DNA from 3 places in the Streptomyces sp. NBC_01006 genome. Region 2 is predicted to be linked to each of the others. Evidence: riboswitches for the same ligand, from Rfam matches in the RefSeq annotation. Region 2 holds a riboswitch; each other region holds the start of a gene.

Region 1 (3,940 bases), 3.3 Mb from region 2:
GGAGTCGGCGTGCGACCCGCCGTTCAGGATGTTCATCATCGGAACGGGCAGCAGGTGCGCGTTCGGGCCGCCGAGGTAGCGGAAGAGCGGAAGGTCCGAGGCCTCCGCCGCGGCGTGCGCGACGGCGAGGGACACGCCGAGGATGGCGTTGGCGCCGAGCGAGCCCTTGTTGTCGGTGGCGTCCAGGTCGAACATGGCCTGGTCGATCAGGCGCTGCTCGGTGGCGTCGTAGCCGACGAGCTCCGGGCCGATCTGCTCGATGACCGCGAGGACGGCCTTCTCGACACCCTTGCCCATGTAGCGGTTGGGGTCACCGTCGCGGAGCTCAATGGCCTCGAAGGCACCGGTGGAGGCGCCGGACGGAACTGCAGCACGGCCGGTGCTGCCATCGTCGAGGCCCACCTCGACCTCGACCGTGGGGTTGCCTCGGGAGTCCAGGATTTCCCGGGCTACGACGACGTCGATGGACGGCACGAGCATCTCCTTCTGGGATGTGACGCTGGGTGTGCGGTGGCGTGTCGGGCCGTGGGACGGCCCCGCCGACTAGAGCCTAACCGCCTCCGGGCACTCGGTCGGCCGACCGCCCGCCTCCTGGGACGAAAAAGGGCCCGAATACCCGCCTTCCGGGACATAGGGCTCTCGCCTGACGGCACATCGGAGCGGACCGGGGCCGGTCACGGGCCGGTCCGGAGCCGGTCCGGGCCCGGGAAACGCCGCCGCCCGGCGCGTGAGGGGAAGACGCGCCGGGCGGTCGGGCTGCCGCGGCGCCGCACGGGCGGCCGCGGTTGTTACTGCAGGATTCAGCTGAGCTTCAGCTTCTGACCCGGGAAGATCAGGTCGGCGTCCGAGACGATGTCCTTGTTGAGCTCGAAGAGCTTCTCCCAGCCACCCTTGACGCCGTTGGCCTCGGCGATGGTGCCCAGGGTGTCGCCGGACTTGACCTCGTACGAGCCGTTGCCGGTCTTCGGGGCCGGGGCCTCGGAGCGCTCGGAGCGGGTGACCGGGGCGGGGGTCTCGCGCTTCGTCTCCTTCTTCGGCTCGGTCTTCTTCGGCTGGGTCTTCTTGGTCTCGGTCTTCGTCTCCGTCTTCTTCGGGGTGTCGGTCGTACCACCACCGGTGTAAGAGGAGTTGGAGAGGCCGACGCCGCAGGACGGCCACGCGCCCTTGCCCTGGCCCTTGAGGACCTTCTCGGCGATGGCTATCTGCTGCGACTTGGAGGCCTGGTTGGCCTGCGCGGCGTACGCCTTGCCGCCGTACGCGGCCCACGTGGAGGACGAGAACTGCAGGCCGCCGTAGTAGCCGTTGCCCGTGTTGATGGACCAGTTGCCACCGGACTCGCACTGCGCGACGCGGTCCCACTCGGAACCGGTGGCGGCGGAGGCCGAGCCGGCCGCCATCAGGGGGGCGGCGACGGCGACACCGGCGACGCCGGCGAGCGTGACGATGCGAGCGGTCCGCTCGATGGCGGTGGCGCGACGGTGCTTGCCCTTGCCGGAATTCAGCATGGAGTTCTCCTCACCGACGCCTGCGAGGTGAGCTGTCGGGTTCGGGCTGATGAGTGCCCGGCCGTGCGACTGGCGCACGACTTAACCCCTAGCCGGTTCCCCGGCCGTCTCTCAACGGCCGCTCCCGGCGCCTACCTTGGTTCCCCCGCTCCTGCCTTCGGCGCTTGACGCGACGAGTGTTTCCTCCGTCCGCCGGCAGGATTCGGCGATGCGGTCGAAGGAGCCCGCGGTGGCGGGCGACTCAGAAGGTAGACAGGTCTCTCCCCGATGTTCAACGAGGAACACCGGGGAGAAACGGCCCCTACTTGCGCCCCCCTCATGGGCGTTTGCGCAGGTGAGGACGGGGTTTGCGGAAGGCTCCAGGCGGGACACGCCAGTTGACCTGAAGAGACACATGTCTCACTTGCAGATAACGGACATTCAGCCTTTTACGGGTGTCCGAAGTGCCGCTATTTCTAACTTAGATCCAGATTCTGACCGGGCTTGATCAGGTTGGCGTCATTGCCGATGACCTGCTCGTTGGCCTGGTAGAGCGCGTTCCAGCCGCCCTTGACCCCCTTGGCAGACGCGATGGTCGCCAGGCTGTCGCCCGCCTGGACCGTGTACGAGGGCTCCGACGCCGCGTCAGACCTGACGGGCACCTCAAGAGCGGGCGTACCACGGTGCTTGCCGGTGCCGGAGGGGTCCGGGATGCCGGCCGGGTCGGTGGTGGCGCCCGGAAGGCCCGGGGCCGACGGGGCGGTAGGGGCGGTCGGGTCGGCCGGGTTGACCGGAGCCTTCGGGTCCGTCGGGCTGCCGGGCGTGGTCGGGCTCCCCGGGGCCGTCGGGTCGGCGGGCGCCGTCGGGGTGCCCGGGGTCGTCGGGTCGCCCGGGAGCACCGGGGCGCTCGGCGAGGTGGACGGCGCGTCCGGATCGGGCATGACGGGCAGTCCGCTGTTCGGCGCGAGCGGCGCCGGCGGAATCGTGAAGACCGGGTCCGGAGCCGGGGTCGGGGCACCGAAGTCCCGCGCCTTCGCGCCGGAGCCGCCGGCCGGGACCGAGTCGTCGGGGCGCGAGGCGCTCGGGGCGATCGGGCCGAGCGTGCCGGGCAGGCCCGGGTCCACGGCGGCCGCGGGGCCGTGCTGGGTCAGTCCGGCCGACTCCGAGCAGTGCCCGAAGGCCTGGGCGCCCTGGGTGCCCAGCACGCGCTCGGCGACGGCGATCTGCTGCGAGCGGCTCGCGAGGTCGGGGCGCGCGGCGAATTCGAGGCCGCCCGATGCGTTCCACTGTTCCTGCGTGAACGAAAGTCCGCCGTAGGACCCGCTGCCGGAGTTGGCGCTCCAGGAGCCGCCGCTCTCGCACTCGGCGACCTTGTCCCACGTGGAGGTGTCTGCTGCGCTCGCGCCGGTGGCGGCGAGCAGCGGCAGGGCCAACGCGGAACCGGTGACCCCGGCGGTGACGACTATCGCGGGTACCTGGCGGGGGCGTCTGTGGCGGCCGTTCCCGGAACGCATGAGCTGCACCTTTCGCATAACGGCTGGGTAACGGCAGAACCTAGCCTTCTTAGCACGTCAGTAACAACTCTTGACGGGGGCTGACTTACGGTCAGGGAGCGTTCAGGGGTTTCGGGGTGTGAACTTGACGGGAAGAGTTCGCAGGCCACGCATGATCAGACCCCCGCGCCAGCGAAGCTCGTTGGGCGGAACTGCGAGTTCCAGATCAGGTAGACGCGTCAGCAAAGTCGCAAGCGCCGTCTGTCCCTCAAGTCGTGCGAGCGGAGCACCCAGGCAGTAGTGGATGCCGTGCCCGTATCCGAGGTGCTGGTTGTCGGTGCGGGAGAGGTCGAGGGTGTCCGGATCGGCGAACCGCTCGGGGTCCCGGTCGGCCGCGGCGAGGACGACGAGCACCGGATCGCCGGCCGCGACGTCCTGGCCGCCGAGGGTCAGCGGCTCGGTGGCGAACCGCCAGGTGGCCAGCTCCACGGGCCCGTCGTAGCGCAGCAGTTCCTCGATGCCGGTCTCCAGCAGGCCGCTCTCGCCGGCGGCGAGGGAGTCCTGGAGGCGGGTGCGCTGACCGGGGTTCATGAAGAGGGAGTGGACGCCGTTGCCGATGAGGTTGACGGTCGTCTCAAATCCGGCAAACAGCAAGATGAAGGCCATTGCCGTGGCCTCGGCCTCGGTCAGGTGGTCACCATGGTCGCTCGCGCGGATCAGGTCCGAAATCAGGTCATTGCCCAGATCATCCCGTTTACGGTGGATGAGTTCACCGAGATAGGTCCGCATCTGCTTCACGGAACGGGCGACCCCGCCGCGCGGGCCGCCGCCGTGCCGGATCATCATCCCGGCCCAGTCGCGGAAGTCGTCCTGGTCCTCGCGCGGTACGCCGAGCATCTCGCAGATGGCGTAGATGGGGAGCGGGAAGGCGAACTCGTGGATGAGGTCCGCTTCCCCCCTGCT
Region 2 (3,940 bases):
GGCGGCGCGCAGCGCGACCCGGGTGTGCCCCTCGGGCGACAGGTGCAGCCGGTCGTCGTCCCAAGCCCGCCGGTCCTGTACGGACTTCAGCGACCAGAGGTCGAGCACCGGGCAGTCGTAGCGGTCGGCGATGGCGCGCACGTGCGCGCTGTACGTCGCCACCTTGCCCCGGAGGTGCTTGAGGACCGGAACACCGCGGGTGTCGAAGCCCGTGGTGATCATGACCTGTCCGACGGCTCCGGTGAGGTCGGCGACCGCCGCCTCGAACCGCTCCGCCACGTCGTCCGGGTCGCTGCCGGGCCGGATGATGTCGTTGCCGCCCGCGCAGAAGCTCACCAGGTCGGGTGCGAGCTCCTTGGCCCGGGGGACCTGTTCGGCCACGATCTGGTCGAGGAGGCGCCCCCGCACGGCCAGGTTCGCGTACCTGAATTCGTTTTCCTCGCGCTGATCGGCCAGGAGTACGGCCAGCCGGTCCGCCCAGCCGAGAAAGGTCTCCCCGGGCCCCGGGTCCCCCACACCCTCGGTGAAGCTGTCCCCGATCGCCGCGTACGAGCCGATGGTCTTGAGTGTCGTCTTCGTCGCTGCCACGAGAACACATCCTTCACCCCGGCACGTGACCTACGCCACCGTAGGCAGGGGTTGACGGACCGTGATCTATACCACCCGGTCGGTACGGAATAACAGCGCGTGAGGCCGGGACCCCCCTCGGGTCCCGGCCTCACGTGTCCGGCTGCCTCTCCGACGGCGGAAGCCGTCAGATGCTCACACCCTTCGAGCGGAGGTAGGCCAGCGGGTCGATGTCCGAGCCGTAGGACGGCCCGGTGCGGATCTCGAAGTGCAGGTGCGGGCCGGTCGAGTTGCCGGTGGAGCCGGAGAGGCCGATGGTCTGGCCGCCGGTGACGCTCTGGCCGACCGAGACGGAGAGCTGGGACAGGTGGCCGTACTGGGAGTACTTGCCGTCCGCGTGCCGGATGACGACCTCGTTGCCGTACGCGCCGCCCCAGCCGGCGGAGACCACGGTGCCCGCGCCGACGGCGCGGACGGTGGTGCCGGAGCTCGCGATGAAGTCGACACCGGTGTGGTAACCGCTGGACCACATGGCGCCTGGGGTCTTGTACTGGGTGGAGATCCCGCCACCGCTGACGGGGGCGACGAAACCGGCGGCGCTGACCGTACCGGCGGCGGGCTTGGCGGCGGTGTTCTTCTTGGCGGGCGCGGCGGCGGGGGCCGGCGCGGCGTCCGCGGCGCCCTTGGCATCCGTGGAGCCCTTGGCGTCCGAGGCCGAGTCCGCACCCGAGTCCGAGGACTTCTTCGCCGGGGCCGGGGCCGCCTTCTCCGCGGGAGCCGGGGCCGCCTCGCCCTTCGCGTCGAGGGTCAGCTTCAGCCCGGGGTGGATCAGCGAGGGGTCGGCGCCGACGGCCTCGCGGTTGTCGGCGTACAGCCGCTGCCAGCCGCCCGAGAGGTGGCGGTCCTGGGCGATCTTGGAGAGGTAGTCACCCGGCACGACCGTGTAGACGGCCGAAGTGGCCGGCGAGCCCTGCTCGGCGGCGGCGGGCGCGGCCTGGAGCGCCGCCGGAAGCTGCGGTGCCTGCACGGGAGCCGCTGCGGGTGCGGCGGCCGGGGCGCCGGCCGCGTGGGCGCCGGCCGCGCCCAGCAGCGGCAGCGCGAGGGCCGCACCGCCGGTGCCCGCGACGGCGAAGCCGCGCGCCATGGAACGGGACTTGGGACGTCGGTGCTTACCCTTTGCAGGCATGGCGAATTCCTCTCCGTCGCCTGCGAGGTGAGCTGTCGGGTTCGGACTGGAGATGTCCGGCCGTACATGAACAGAACATGGACGGCTTCACCCCGAGCTGCTCCGATGCGAATGATCGGGAACAGCGGCCTACCTGGTTCCCCCGCTCCTGCCGCGCGCGTGAATAGTCGGGTGCGGTTTCCGGACGGCGGCAGGATTCGGCGGTCCATCCGGATCGATCGCGAAGGTAATCGAGTTGAGCCGCACCGAACAAGCCACGAATTTCCTGACGGATTCACAGAAGCCGGAATCCGCCGGAATTCCGGTCACCCTCCGTCAATTCCCCGGCGCCGACAACCGCCCCGGCCGGGCCATTCCGCTTCGACGATCAGGCACTCACGGTCACCGTATGATCTGGCTCACGGGGCCGCGCCCGATCTCGCCTCCGGTTATGGCAAGTTGGTCCCAAGCAGTGCAATTCGGACAGACCACGACGATGCGGAGGAGTTCCCGTGACCCAGCAGATACCCCGGCCCCCGCGGACGGAGCCCGTACCGGAGCCCGAGCTCGCGGAAGTGCGCAACTTCCGTGACGTGGGCGGCCTCCCGACCACCGACGGGCGGACGGTCAAGCCGGGAAAACTGTTCCGTAGCGGACATCTGGCACATGCCACCGAAACCGATGCAGAATTCCTCGCATCGCTCGGCCTGCACACCGTCTTCGACTTCCGCAACGCCGCCGACCACGCCCTGGAGGGGCCCGACGTCGAGCTCCCCGGAGTACGGAACGTCAACATCCCGCTGTCGGATCCGGCCGACGGCAAGGAGTTCTGGAAGATGGTCCGCGACGGCGGCGTCGAACAGCTCCGCGGACTCCTCGGCGGGGGGAAGGCCGCCGAGCGGATGGCCAACTCGTACCGCGCGATGATCGAGAACCGCACCGCCGAGCACAGCCGGGTCGTGCACGCCCTCGCCGAGGACAGCGTCCCTGCGCTCATGCACTGCGCGGCCGGCAAGGACCGGGCCGGCCTGTCGATCGCCGTCACCCTGCTCGCGCTGGGCGTCGAGCGCGAGGCGATCGTGGCGGACTACCTGGAGTCCAACGCCCCGCACCGCCGATACCGGGTGCGCCGCGGCAGCGAAGCGCCCGAGGCCCGCTCCCCCGAGGTGATGGAGCTGCTCGCGCCGCTCTTCGACGCCCGCGCCGAGTACCTGACGGGAGCCTTCGACACCATCGACCAGCACTGGGGCGGGGTCGACCGGTACCTCGCCGAGGGCCTGGGGCTCACGCCCGAGACCCTCGGCCGGCTGCGGGACCGGCTGCTCGACTGAGCCGCCCCCGCGAAGAGGAGCAGGCCGTCAGCCGCCGCCGACGGCCTGCTTCACCAGCGTCCTGCCGAAGTCCCACATCAGGGCGCCCCCGCCGTGCGCCTCGTCCATGACCTCGCGGAAGGCCCCGACGAACCGGTCCACGTCCCCCTCGTCCACGATCAGCGGCGGGATGAGCTTGATGACCTCCAGATGGTCGCCCGACACCTGTGTCAGGATCCGGTGCTTCTGCAGCAGCGGCACCACGACCATCTGCGCGAAGAGCCCCTTGCGGGCCGCCTGGAGCATGGCCCACCGGCTGCGCAGCCCGAGCGAGGACGGCCGCCCGAACTCGATCCCGATCATCAGGCCGCGCCCGCGCACGTCGTGGAGCAGCTCGTACTCGTCCACGAGCGCGGCGAGCCGCCCGCGCAGCAGGTCGCCCATCGCGCGCGCGTTCGCGACCACCGACTCGTCCTCCATGACGGAGAGCACCGCCAGCCCGGCCGCCATCGCCTGCGCGTTGGAGCCGAAGCTGGCGGAGTGCACCAGCACCCGGTCCATGGACGAGTAGACGCGTTTGAAGATCCAGTCCTTGCCCAGGGTCGCGCCCACCGGCACGTAGCCGCCCGAAAGGGCCTTGGCCACGCACACCAGGTCCGGCTCCACGCCCGGCTCGTGCTGGTACGCGTAGAAATCGCCGGTCCGGCCGAGGCCCGTCTGCACCTCGTCCGCGATCAGCAGGGCCTTGTGCCGGTGCAGCAGCTCCTGCGCCGCGCGCAGGAATCCGGGCGGGGCCGCGAGCACGCCCTTGCCCTGGATCGGTTCGACGACGAAGGCGGCGACGTCGCCCCGCTTCAGCTCCCGCTCCAGGGCGGCCAGGTCCCCGAGGGGGATCTTC
Region 3 (3,940 bases), 650 kb from region 2:
CGCCGAGGAGTTCGCGGCCGAGCTGGAGCGCTGCGGCGCCACGCTCGACGCGCACGCCGACCACCCGGGCCTGCGGGTCTCCCTGGAGGTCCCGGCCTCCCGGCTGGCCAAGGCCCTGAGCCTGCTCGCCGAGGCGCTGCGCGCACCCGCCTTCGCCGACAGCGAGGTCGACCGGCTGGTGCGCAACCGGCTCGACGAGATCCCGCACGAGCTGGCCAACCCGCAGCGCCGGGCCGCCAAGGAGCTCTCCAGGCAGCTCTTCCCGCCGACCCTGCGGATGTCCCGGCCGCGCCAGGGCACCGAGGAGACGGTCGCCCGGATCGACTCCGCGGCCGTACGCGCCTTCTACGAGGCCCACGTACGCCCCGCCACCGCCACCGCGGTGGTCGTCGGCGACCTGACCGGGATCGACCTGGACGCCGTCCTGGGGGACACCCTGGGCACCTGGACCGGCAACTCCGCCGAGCCCCTCCCGGTCCCGCCGGTCACCGCCGACGACACCGGCCGCGTGGTCATCGTGGACCGGCCCGGCGCGGTCCAGACGCAGCTGCTCATCGGCCGGATCGGGCCGGACCGGCACGACCGGGTCTGGGCGGCGCAGGTGCTCGGCACGTACTGCCTGGGCGGCACCCTCACCTCGCGCCTGGACAAGGTGCTGCGCGAGGAGAAGGGCTACACGTACGGCGTGCGCGCCTTCGGCCAGGTGCTGCGCTCCACGGCCGACGGCAAGGGCGCCTCGATGCTCGCCATCAGCGGCTCCGTGGACACCCCCAACACCGGCCCGGCGCTCGAAGACCTCTGGAAGGTGCTCCGCACCCTGGCGGAGGGCGGCCTGACCGACGCCGAACGGGACGTGGCGGTGCAGAACTTGGTGGGCGTGGCCCCGCTGAAGTTCGAGACGGCCGCGGCCGTCGCCGGCACGCTCGCCGACCAGGTCGAGCAGGAGCTTCCGGACGACTACCAGGCGCAGTTGTACGCGCAGCTGGCCCAAACGGGCACGGTGGAGGCGACTTCGGCCGTCCTGGCCGCCTTCCCGGTGGACCGCCTGGTCACGGTCCTGGTGGGCGACGCCGCGCAGATCGAGGAGCCGGTGCGGGCGCTCGGGATCGGTGAGGTCACCGTCGTCACCAACTGACGGACATTCCAAGGGGCTCCGGCGGCTTGTCCGCCGGGGCCCCTTTTGTCTGTTTCGTGAAGAGGTTGCTCGTATGGGGTGTGGCGTATGCAACAAAAACGCGTGTCTGTTTGGCGATTGACTGATGATCCGCCTAGCGTCGGCCGTGCTGTCCGTCAGTTGTACGCGCCGCATCCGCGGCACCGGGCAGCGATCGCCGAGTCCCCGTCAGGCGCGAGCCTGGGGAGCCGGGGACCCACATGTGTCCCTGGGGTGAATCGGACCGCCTCGTCAGAGGGGGCCCGTAGGAGACCTTCCTGCTCCGAACCCGTCAGCTAACCCGGTAGGCGAGAAGGAAGGAAAGGATCAACCCCTTCATGGCGTTTGGCAGTCGTGCCGCCGGTAAGCACCGTGGTTCCAGTCGTCTGAGCCGCAAGACCGCCGGTTACGCCGGCATAGCCGCCCTCGCCACCACCGGTGTCGTCGGCTCCCTCGCAGGCCCGGCGTTCGCCGCGACGGACAAGGCCCCCTCCATGGAGGACACCGGCCTGAACGCCGTCGTGACGGCCGAGGACCTCCCGGGCCAGATCGAGGCCCAGGCCGACGCCCAGGAGCACGCGGCCGAGGCCGCGGCCCTCAAGGCGAAGGCGGAGGCCGACGCGAAGGCGCGCGCCGCCGAGGCCAAGCAGAAGGCCGAGGAGAAGGCGAAGGCCGAGCGCGACGCCGCCGAGCGCGCCGCCCGCGAGGAGGAGCGCAAGCGCCTCAACACCTTCGTCGCCCCCGTCGACGAGTCCTACATCAGCACCCAGTGGCACGCTGGCGGCGGCATGTGGTCCTCCGGCAGCCACACCGGCATCGACTTCCACGCGGCCTCCGGCACCACGGTGCACGCGGTCGGCATCGGCACCGTGGTCGAGGCCGGCTGGGGCGGCGCGTACGGCAACAACGTCGTCATCAAGCACGCCGACGGCACGTACACGCAGTACGGCCACATGTCCTCGCTGAGCGTCTCCGTCGGCGACCAGGTCACCGCCGGCCAGCAGATCGGCCTGTCGGGCTCCACCGGCAACTCCAGCGGCCCGCACCTGCACTTCGAGGCCCGTACCGGCGCCCAGTACGGCTCGGACATCGACCCGGTCGCGTACCTGCGCCAGCACGGCGTCAACGTCTGACCCGCAGCACTTCACCGAAGGCCCCGGCTCCCCGAGCCGGGGCCTTCGTGTTGGCCGTAAACATCTGCCATTCCCGCCCGCGCTCGGAATTTATCGCCCGGTGCAATAGAGTCCCCGTACGACAGTCGGCATTCGGTAATAGGCGGAGGTCCGGACTTGCGTATTCCTGCGCACGCGGTATGCACGGCAATCCGCGAAGACATCGTCTCCGGGGTCTTCGAGCCGGGCGCCCGGCTGACGGAGGAACAGCTGGCCCGCCGGTACGGGGTCTCCCGCGTCCCCGTCCGCGAGGCACTGCGGACCCTGGAGTCCGAGGGCTTCGTCACCACCCGGCGGCACGCGGGCGCCTGCGTCGCGGAGCCCACCGAGCAGGAGGCGGCCGATCTCCTGGAGCTGCGGCTGCTGCTGGAGCCGCTGGCGGCCGCGCGCGCAGCCCGGCGGCGTACCGAGGGCCACCTCAAGGTACTGCGCGGGCTGGTCAGGCTCGGCCAGGAGCGGGCCAGGCGGGGCCAGGGGGAGGACCTGCGGTCCCTGGGCGGCTGGTTCCACGAGACCCTCGCCCAGGCCTCCGGCAGCCCCGGGCTGATCGTGCTGCTCACGCAGATGCGGCACAAGGTCGCCTGGATGTACGCCGTGGAGGCGCCGGCCCGACCGGTGGACTCGTGGGCGGAGCACGGCGCGATCGTGGACGCGGTCGCCCGAGGGGACGCCGAGCGGGCCCGGGCGCTGACCGCGATCCACGCGGACCGCGCGGCCGGGGCGCACCGGCTGCGGGTGAGGACTTCGCAACATGCCGTAAACACGGCGAGCGGTCCGCATTAACAAAAGCCGCGTATTAAAGAGTGAGGGCCGCGGCTGAATTCGCGCGGTATGGGATCTCGTCCTGCGCGTGTGCGATGAATTCCCGAAAAGGCTCACCCGGCTCCGGGAGAACGAAGAAGCCGCGGCCACCGGATTACCGGTGGTGGCCGCGGCTTCTTCGTGTGCTCGGGGTGAACCCGAAGGGTCAGACGGTCTCGGGGAGCTCGTCGAGACCCTCGGCGACCAGCTTCGCGAGGCGGTCCAGCGCCGCCTCGGCGCCCTCGGCGTCGGACGCCAGGACGATCTCCTCGCCGCCCTGCGCACCCAGGCCCAGCACCGCGAGCATGGACGCGGCGTTGACGGGGTTCCCGTCGGCCTTCGCGATGGTCACCGGGACGCCGGAAGCGGTCGTCGCGCGGACGAAGATCGAGGCGGGACGAGCGTGCAGGCCCTCGGCCCAGCCGACGTTGACGCGGCGCTCTGCCATGGTGATGCCCTTCAGGTTCTTACGGTTGTCTAGACCAGTCTCTCACGACGCCCCTCATGCTCAGACCGACCTTCGGCCCGGATCCACCGCCGTTCGACCTACCCCAGCTTGCACTGGTTTGCCCATGCCTGCCGCGTGCGCCGCGCAGGGGCGATTCGGCCAGTCCTGGCCTTAAGATCGCCGCATGACCACCGCGTCGGACCCTTCGTACCCGGCCCACTGGGAAGCGGACGTCGTCCTGCGCGACGGCGGCACCGCCCGGATCCGGCCGATCACCACGGAGGACGCGGGCCGGCTGGTCAGCTTCTACGAGCAGGTCTCCGACGAGTCGAAGTACTACCGCTTCTTCGCGCCCTACCCGCGGCT

The links. Region 2 has a riboswitch for cyclic di-AMP ahead of OG509_RS30780 (peptidoglycan DD-metalloendopeptidase family protein). Riboswitches for the same ligand answer to the same signal wherever they lie in the genome.
Region 1: linked by a shared signal. The riboswitch ahead of OG509_RS15595 (transglycosylase family protein) and the one ahead of OG509_RS30780 (peptidoglycan DD-metalloendopeptidase family protein) in region 2 are both predicted to bind cyclic di-AMP.
Region 3: linked by a shared signal. The riboswitch ahead of OG509_RS28080 (M23 family metallopeptidase) and the one ahead of OG509_RS30780 (peptidoglycan DD-metalloendopeptidase family protein) in region 2 are both predicted to bind cyclic di-AMP.

The regions. Positions count from the first base shown of each region.
Region 1 is NZ_CP108700.1:3,452,218-3,456,157, forward strand. Features, by position in the region: gene eno (phosphopyruvate hydratase) at 1-480, opposite strand, end outside; gene OG509_RS15595 (transglycosylase family protein) at 801-1,505, opposite strand; cyclic di-AMP (ydaO/yuaA leader) riboswitch at 1,508-1,678, opposite strand; gene OG509_RS15600 (transglycosylase family protein) at 1,961-2,998, opposite strand; gene OG509_RS15605 (cytochrome P450) at 3,101-3,940, opposite strand, start outside.
Region 2 is NZ_CP108700.1:6,786,325-6,790,264, reverse strand. Features, by position in the region: gene OG509_RS30785 (SGNH/GDSL hydrolase family protein) at 1-588, opposite strand, end outside; gene OG509_RS30780 (peptidoglycan DD-metalloendopeptidase family protein) at 755-1,753, opposite strand; cyclic di-AMP (ydaO/yuaA leader) riboswitch at 1,758-1,966, opposite strand; gene OG509_RS30775 (tyrosine-protein phosphatase) at 2,245-3,063, shown strand; gene OG509_RS30770 (aspartate aminotransferase family protein) at 3,091-3,940, opposite strand, start outside.
Region 3 is NZ_CP108700.1:6,133,757-6,137,696, forward strand. Features, by position in the region: gene OG509_RS28075 (M16 family metallopeptidase) at 1-1,135, shown strand, start outside; cyclic di-AMP (ydaO/yuaA leader) riboswitch at 1,320-1,479, shown strand; gene OG509_RS28080 (M23 family metallopeptidase) at 1,492-2,286, shown strand; gene OG509_RS28085 (GntR family transcriptional regulator) at 2,443-3,108, shown strand; gene OG509_RS28090 (HPr family phosphocarrier protein) at 3,293-3,574, opposite strand; gene OG509_RS28095 (GNAT family N-acetyltransferase) at 3,759-3,940, shown strand, end outside.